DNA from 2 places in the Cellulomonas fulva genome. Region 1 is predicted to be linked to the other one. Evidence: predicted binding sites of a transcription regulator. Region 1 holds the regulator's gene; the other holds the start of a gene.
What was found. The regulator LexA, encoded in region 1, represses DNA repair genes until DNA is damaged. The targets are predictions, from matches to a motif close to TCGAACANNTGTTCGA.
Positions count from the first base shown of each region.

Region 2: the regulator LexA is predicted to act here: its motif matches at 1,994-2,009, upstream of imuA' (DnaE2-dependent mutagenesis accessory factor ImuA').

Region 1 is NZ_JAHBOH010000002.1:577,892-582,105, forward strand. Features, by position in the region: gene KIN34_RS16115 (ATP-dependent DNA helicase) at 1-308, shown strand, start outside; gene KIN34_RS16120 (L-lactate dehydrogenase) at 400-1,374, shown strand; gene lexA (transcriptional repressor LexA) at 1,605-2,333, opposite strand; gene KIN34_RS16130 (LysM peptidoglycan-binding domain-containing protein) at 2,774-3,184, shown strand; gene nrdR (transcriptional regulator NrdR) at 3,521-4,030, shown strand; gene KIN34_RS16140 (S9 family peptidase) at 4,064-4,214, shown strand, end outside.
Region 2 is NZ_JAHBOH010000001.1:3,002,648-3,006,861, forward strand. Features, by position in the region: gene KIN34_RS13355 (DNA polymerase Y family protein) at 1-871, opposite strand, end outside; gene imuA' (DnaE2-dependent mutagenesis accessory factor ImuA') at 868-1,908, opposite strand; gene KIN34_RS13365 (YbhB/YbcL family Raf kinase inhibitor-like protein) at 2,177-2,716, shown strand; gene KIN34_RS13370 (YbaK/EbsC family protein) at 2,847-3,413, shown strand; gene KIN34_RS17185 (hypothetical protein) at 3,565-3,699, shown strand; gene KIN34_RS13375 (TrmH family RNA methyltransferase) at 3,762-4,214, opposite strand, start outside.

The DNA of each region.
Region 1 (4,214 bases):
TCCTCATCGACCGGATCCCGTTCCCGCGCCCCGACGACCCCGTGCGGTCCGCGCGCTCCGACGTCGTCGCACGTGCGGGCGGCAACGGTTTCATGGCGGTCTCCGCGACCCATGCCGCGCTGCTGCTCGCGCAGGGCGCGGGGCGACTGGTCCGTGGGCCCCAGGACCGCGGCGTCGTCGCGGTGCTCGACCCGCGCCTGGCGACGGCTCGGTACGGCGAGTACCTGGCGCGCTCGATGCCACCGTTCTGGCGCACCACCGACCGCGACGTCGCGCTCGCCGCGCTCACGCGGTTGCGCGACGCCTGAACCGCTAGCCTGACCAGGCACGCTGCAGCCCGACCGTGGAGGCCTGATGACCGACCCGACGACCGGGCTGACGCCCCGGGACGACGACGACATGGCTCTGACGGCCCGCCCGCACCTGCGGCGCAGGTCCAAGCTCGCGATCGTCGGCGCCGGGGCCGTGGGGTCGACCATGGCGTACGCGGCGCTGATGCGCGGCGCCGCGCGGACCGTGGCGCTCTACGACATCAACACGGCCAAGGTGGAGGCCGAGGCGCTCGACCTGGGTCACGGGATCCAGTTCATGTCGATGGCCGAGGTGGTGGGCTCCGACGACATCGCGGTCTGCGCCGGTGCCGACGTCGTGATGTTCACCGCGGGCGCCAAGCAGAAGCCCGGCCAGACGCGGATCGACCTCGCCGAGGCGACGATCGGCCTGGTGCGCAAGGTGCTGCCGTCGGTCGTGGAGGTGGCCCCGGACGCCGTGTTCGTCATGGTCACCAACCCCGTCGACGTCGTGACCTACGCCGCGCTGAAGATCTCCGGGCTGCCGCCGTCCCAGCTGTTCGGTTCCGGGACCGTGCTGGACAGCTCGCGCCTGCGCTACCTGCTCGCGCAGCACACGGGCGTCGCGGTCCAGAACGTGCACGCCTACATCGCCGGGGAGCACGGCGACTCCGAGCTGCCGCTGTGGAGCTCCGCGTCGATCGGCGCGATCCCGCTGCTCGACTGGGAGGGCCGCGGTGGCACCGGCCCTCTGACCGCCACCGTGCGCGACGAGATCGCGCGCGAGGTCGTCGAGTCGGCGTACCGGATCATCGAGGGGAAGGGCGCGACGAACTACGCGGTGGCGCTGGCGGGCTCGCGGATCATCGAGGCCGTGCTGAAGGACGAGCGGCGGGTCCTGCCGGTGTCCTCGCTCCTCGACGGCTACTACGGCATCGACGACGTCTGCCTCTCGGTCCCGTCGATCGTGGGCGCCGCGGGCGTGCTCGACCGGCTGCCCGTGCCGATGTCGGTGGACGAGCTCTCGGGCCTGCGCGCCTCCGCGGCCGCCGTGCGTGACGTCGCCCGGCAGTTCGGCTACTGACCGCCGCTCCGGCGTGGCGGCGCGGCCTCGTCGTCGTCCGCGTCCTCGACGTCCGCGGACGAGGCTCCCGGACGCACCTCGGACGTCGGCGCGTCGCGAGACGGCCGGCTGGGCGGTGACGTCACCGGCCCCGCCGCGTCGTCCGCAGGCGGCGGCACTGCCGGGCCCAGCGCCCGACGCAGGCGCGCGCCGAGGCCGGGCGGCGGGTCGGGGCGCCGACCGGGCACGGCTCAGAGGCTCCGCAGGACGCTGACGACGCGGCCGAGCACGGTCGCGTCGTCACCGGGGATCGGCGCGTAGGCGGCGTTGTGCGGCAGGAGCCACACGTGCCCGTCGGCGCGCCGCAGCGTCTTCACCGTGGCCTCGCCGTCGAGCATGGCGGCGACGATCTCCCCGTTCTCCGCCACGGGCTGGCGTCGGACGACGACCCAGTCGCCGTCGCAGATCGCCGCCTCGATCATCGAGTCGCCGCTCACCTTCAGCAGGAACAGCTCGCCGTCGCCGACCAGCTGCCGGGGCAACGGGAACACGTCCTCGACCACCTGGTCCGCGAGGATCGGGCCGCCCGCGGCGATGCGACCGACCACGGGGACGTAGGACGGCGCCTGCAGCTGCTCCCGCCCCGCGCCCTCGCCGAGGTCGACCTCCGACGGCACGCCGTCCCACGTGCCGACCGTGCGCGCGTCGTCCGCCTGCACGACCTCGATGGCGCGCGGGCGCTTCGGGTCGCGGCGGAGGTAGCCCTTGCGCTCGAGCGCGGTCAGCTGGTGCTTGACGCTGGACGGGCTCGTGAGCCCGACGGCCTCGCCGATCTCCCGCATGCTCGGGGGGTAGCCGCGCGACTCGACCGACGTCCGGATGGTCTGGAGCACCAGCCGCTGACGGGCCGTCAGGCCGTCCGCGCCGGCCGGCGTCTCGAGCTCGTGCACGGTCGCTCCCGCGTCCCGCGCCTCGTCGATCGTCGCCTGCGTGTCGTCTGCCACGTCGTCCCCCACCCCGTCCTGTCCGTCCGCTGCCCGTTGCCTGCCCGTGCCGTCCTCGCCACCGCTGCCACCGTCCCTGCCGGCCCGCGCGGTGTGCTGGACCGGCGGGGCCGGGCCAAGCCCGGCCGCTCCGGCCGCGTCCCGGCCGCTGACCTGCGACGACCGCTGAACGAGCCGTGACGTGCCAGGTGCTCGCGGCGTGCGTGTCAGTGGTCGGTGGTGCGCTGTTCCTCGTCAGCGAGCCTACGCAGGCCGAGCACGGAACTCAAACATCTGTTCGAGATCTGTGGACGCGTGTCGGAGGCCTCTGGTAGACATCGTACAGACGTACGTCGAACAGACGTATGACGGACAGGCGTTCGAAGCCCCGCCGGAACGGCGGGCGACGCGGATGCGACGAGGAAGGGATCGGCGAGATGAGCGCGATGGTGATCGGCCCGGCGATCGGACGAGGCACGGCGGCGCACGGCTCTCGGCCGGAGCGGGCGCGCCAGGCGCAGACGCGCGGGGCGCAGGCGCGTGCGCAGGTGCCGGCCGGCGGCGAGCTCCGGCTCACGGCCCGCGGCCGAGCCCTGCTCGTCGTGCTGGCACTCGTCGCGGTCGCCGCCGCGTTCTTCGCGGGGGCCCGGGCGAGTGCGGCTGACGACGCCGCGCCGAACGTCGACCGGTACGTGGTGCAGTCCGGCGAGACGCTGTGGGGGATCGCCGAGTCCTCGCGGGCGGCCGGCGAGTCGGTGGCCGAGCAGGTTCGCGAGCTCGTGCGCGTCAACGGGCTCTCGGGCTCGCAGGTGATGGCGGGCCAGGAGCTCGTGGTCCCGCGCGGCTGACGCACGAGGTCGGTGACCGGCACTTGCGCCGCGCGAGCAAGCCCCCTAGGTTAGCCTTACCTCACTCGGGAGCTGGGGGGCTCGAACGGTGAGGCGCGGGAGGCGCTGAGCGGCTTTTTGCCGCGCGCGGTGCGGGACCTCGTCCCGCACGCACCCGCAGCACCGCGGCGCCGAGGCGAGTCGGCCCGCGTCCCGGGACGGGCGTCCCGGAGGGGCGGTCGCCGGACACGGCGGCCGCCCCTCGCGCGACTGCCGGAGGCGTCGCTTGCGGCGCGATGGGCCGTGGCCTAGCGTCACCTGGGCGCATCCGCCGCGCCGACGACACGGAGGTCCCCGGTGCACTGCCCGTTCTGCCGCCATCCGGACTCGCGGGTGGTCGACTCGCGCACGTCCGACGACGGCTCCTCGATCCGACGCCGTCGGCAGTGCCCCGCGTGCAACCGACGGTTCACGACGGTCGAGACCACGAGCCTGTCGGTGGTGAAGCGCTCCGGCGCGACCGAGCCGTTCAGCCGCGACAAGATCGCCGGCGGCGTGCGCAAGGCGTGCCAGGGCCGACCCGTGAGCGAGGACGACCTCGCGCTGCTGGCGCAGAAGGTCGAGGAGACGCTGCGCTCCTCGGGCTCGGCCGAGATCGACGCCTACGAGATCGGGCTCGCGATCCTGGGGCCGCTGCGCGAGCTCGACGAGGTCGCGTACCTGCGGTTCGCGAGCGTCTACCAGGCGTTCGACTCGCTCGAGGACTTCGAGGCGGCGATCACCGTGCTCCGCGCTGAGCGGGACGAGCGCGCGGAGGGCGAGGGCCGCGCGGCGGCGGACGACGAGCCCACGGCGACCGAGGTCTGAGCCAGCGGCCGGAGCGCGGGATACGGTCGACGGGTGAACCCTGACGACATCTTCCTCTGGCGCGCCCCGGGCGCGCCCGCGGTCCTCCCGGACGGGACGGCGGCGGTCGTCGCCGTGTCGCGTCCGGACGCCCCGGACGACGACTACCGCGGTGGCCTGTGGTGGGTCCCGCTCGACGGCGGCG
Region 2 (4,214 bases), on a different contig from region 1:
TGCGTGCCGCGATCTCGAGACGCCCGCACGTCAGCCCGTGCTCCACGAGCATGGCGTGCAGGTCCTCGGCCAGCCGGCGTCCGGCGAACGTCGCGGTGTCGACGCGGTCGACCGGCGGATCGAGCTCGGCGCTCACCTCGAGGTCGGCTTCCGGGCGACGACGAGCGGGCGGGCGCTCGTCCTCGCCGCGTGCCAGCAGGTGCGCCCAGCCGCCCAGCCGGCCGAACCGCGCGTGCACGTCCGTCGCGGGCAGAGCGGCCAGCTGCCCCAGCACGCGCAGCCCCAGCCGGTGCAGCAGGCTGACCAGCTCGTCGACCTGGCGCGCGGTCTCGTCGGTCACCGCGGCGAAGGACAGCTCGGTCATCGGGCGTCCCGCGAGGAACGCCGCGGAGCCGCCCGGCGGCACGGGGGCACCCGTGCGTGCGGCGACCACCGCGGCCAGCAGCCCGTCCGCCGTCCCGACCGCGCACTCGTGACCCGTCCCCAGCGCCACGGCCTCGACCAGGCGCTCCGCCAGCGCGTCCTCCGACCCGTGGTAGCGGCTCGCTCCGCCCGCGGGCAGCAGGAGCAGCCCGGGCCGGACCACCTCGAGGCCGGCCACCACCGTCTCGGCGGCGACCGCGACGGGCTCGAACGCCCGGGCGTCGCGGGCGTCGTCCCCCGGCAGCAGCACGAGCTCCGGGCAGCAGCCCTGCGCCTGGCGTCGGCGCATGCCGCGGCGCACGCCCTCGAGCCGCGCGAGCGCGTTGACGGCCGCCACGTGCTGCCCGACGAGCACCGCCGCGGGCAGGTGCGCGGGGACCTCGAGCGCCGCGGCAGCGGCGACCACGGGCCAGTCCGGGACCCACAGGACGGTGGTGCGCGTGCTCATCCGACGAGCCGGAGGTCGGGCTGGTCGGCAGGGCGGCCAGGACGCTGGTCGAGGTGACCAGGATGCCGGTCAGCCGCTGCGGTGCCCGTGCTCGACGCCGTGGGCACCACCCCGGCCGTACCGGACCCCGCTGCCGCCAGCGGCAGCGTGAGCTCCACCGACCTCGGGACCGCGGCGCCGCTGCGACCCGTCCGCGCGACCCGCACCCGCTGCGCGCGCAGCCGCCCCTCGCCGTCCCCGAGACCGGCCCAGCCGCCGTGCCCCCACGCCTGCTCGACGGCGAGGACCACACCGGCACCCGGCCACGGCACCGACGCCAGGAGCACCGAACCCCGCTCCCGGGCCCGGGCGGACAGCCGGCGCCGGTCCGCGTCGGTCAGCCGGACCTCGGGTCCGACGAGGACGACGTCCATCCCGTCGAGCAGCGCCCCGAGCACGACCGCGGCGTCCGCACCGGGCCGGGGAACCACCGCCAGCCGCTCGAGCACGACGCCCGCCTCGGCCGCCGCGAGCAGCCCCAGCGACGGCTGCCCGACCACCGCGGCCCAGGCGCCCGCCGAGCTCGCCGCCGCCAGGAGCGCGAGCGTGAGTGACGTGGACCCGACGACGGCCGTGGTGGCACCGCGACGCAGGCCGTCCGGCAGCAGCTCGCCGAGCTGCGGCGGCACGGGCAGGGGCGGGCGCTCGGTGGTGAGCAGCGACGTCGTCAGCGAGGTCGTCAGCGAGGTGGTCGGCGCGCTGGTCAGGGAGGTGGACGGCGCGCTGGTGAAGGTGGTGGACGGCGAGGTCGGCGGCGACGTGGTCAGCAGCACAGCGGCAAGCCCAGCAGGACCGACGGTCACGGCGGGTCGCTCGGCGGCACGGGCGCGCTGCTCGGGCGGCCCCGACGTCCTCGTCGTCCCCTCGAGCGTGCCGACAGGATCACCGGTGCGCTCGGTCATGCGGACGCTGCGGGCGCCGGTGCGCCGCTCGGCGTGCGCGAGCGCGAGCCGGGCGCGCGCGACCCGCTCCTCGCGCGTCAGCACGTCGACCGTCATGACTGCCCCTATGGACGACTCGGCCCCGCGGGCCACCTGCACAGACGTCGCTGACCTGCAAGGATGCAAGCCAGAACCGCCCTGTTCGAACGTCTGTTCGACACCTCTAGTACACGCTCCCCGCGTCCGGGTGTCAACCCGCGCAGGTGCGACCACGCGGCACCTCGGTGACCATGGCAGGTGCCACCGACAGCGGCGGCACGCACGCTCACCCGTCCTGCTCACACCGACTGATCGCCCGTACCCGTCCGACGCACCGGAGGACCCCGTGGTCTCGCTCACCCGTCCCGTCGCACCCGACCCCTACAGCCTGCTCCCGGCGGTCCCGTCGTTCGAGGTCACCAGCACCGACTGGACCCACGGCGAGCCCGTGCCCGTCGTGCACACCAACACCGAGGCCGGCCGGAACGTCTCGCCGCAGGTCTCCTGGTCCGGCTTCCCGCCGGAGACCGCCGGCTTCGCCGTGAGCGTCTTCGACCCCGACGCACCCGGGGTCGCCGGCTGGTTCCACTGGACCGTCCTGGGCCTGGGCGCGGACGTCACGTCGCTCACCACCGGCGCCGGCGCACCCGACGGGTCCGGCCTGCCGGCGGGCGCGTCCCAGCTCCGCAACGACGACGGCGAGACCGGCTACATCGGCTGCGCTCCCCCGCCCGGCGACCAGGTCCACCGCTACTTCCTGGTGGTGCACGCGCTGGACACCGCCGACCTCGGCCTGACCCCCGCCTCCCCGCCCGGGGCGACGAGCGCCGCCCTCGTCTTCCACACCCTCGCCCGCGGCATCCTGGTCGGCACCTTCCAGCGCTGACCCGCCCTCCGACTTCCCTGACTCCCCCGACGACCACGTCATCTCTCCGGCTCCGGAGCCGGAGAGCCGGAGAGATGACGTGGTCGCGGTGGTGGAAGGGCGCCGTGGGGCCGGTCGGTAGGGTGCCGGGATGATCTTGGGGACGCTGACCTGGGAGCCCGCGCTCGCGCACCTCGACCTGGTGGCACCGAGCACCGCACGCGCGCTGACCGCGTGGGCGGAGCACGACGAGCCGGTCGCGACGAGCGTGCTCGTCGCGAGCATCGACCCGGACCTGGCCGACACCGCCGCGCTCACGGAGGCGTACGCGCTGCCGCCGTCGGCGTCGGCGAACTGCGTCCTGGTCGCGGGCCGCCGGGACGGTGCCGAGCGGGTGGCCGCCGCGGTGGTCCGGGCGACGACGCGCGCCGACGTCAACAACACCGTCAAGCGCCTGCTGGACGTGCGCAAGGCCTCGTTCCTCCCGATGGACCGTGCGACGGCCGAGTCCGGCATGGAGTACGGCGGCATCACGCCCGTCGGGCTGCCGGAGGGCTACCGCGTCCTGGTGGACGCACGCGTCACGGTGCCCGACGAGGCCGGCGACCTGGTCGTCATCGGCAGCGGGCTGCGTCGCTCGAAGATCGCCCTGCCGGGTGCGCTGCTGGCCCGCCTGCCCGGCGCCGAGGTGGTCGACGGCCTCGCGACCGGTGCTTGACCTGATCCCGACCGACACGGACCGTGCGATGGGGCATCCATGACGGACGCTTGACGTGCGGCCGGGACCGGTGCGGAACCGGCTCCGCCCACCGCCCGAATCGGGACGGACGTCCCGTCATCCGGCACCCGTCCCCGCCGACGATCAGGGCATGGACACGCTCCTCGCCACCCCGGACACCGACGTCCGCCCGCTCGACCGCGCCGACGCCCCGTGCGACCTCGTCACCACGTTCCTCGCCGCCAGCCGCGCCCTCGACGACGACCTGCCGCAGTTCTGGGACTAACGCCGACCAGCCGCCGGCACATGCCGCCGGCACACGCCGCCGGCCTGGCGCGGACGCGCCCGTCAGGCCCGCGTCGCCCAGAACGCGACCGCCGCGGCGGCGGCGACGTTGAGCGAGTCGACCCCGCCCGCCATCGGGATGCGCACGACGAGGTCGCACGCCGCCACCGTCGTCGCCTTGAGGCCGTGGCCCTCGGCGCCGAGGACCAGCGCGAGGCGCTCGGGCGGGTCCGCCACGAGCTCGTCGAGCGTGATCGCCTCGTCGGACAGCGCGAGCGCCGCGGTCACGAAGCCCGCCCCGCGCAGCGCCTCGACCCCACCGGGCCACGGGTCGACGCGCGTCCACGGCACCTGGAAGACGGTGCCCATCGACACGCGCACCGACCGACGGTAGAGCGGGTCCGCGCACCTCGGCGTGACGAGCACGGCGTCGACGCCGAGCGCCGCGGCGGACCGGAACGCCGCTCCCACGTTGGTGTGGTCCACGACGTCCTCGAGCACCGCGACGCGGCGCGC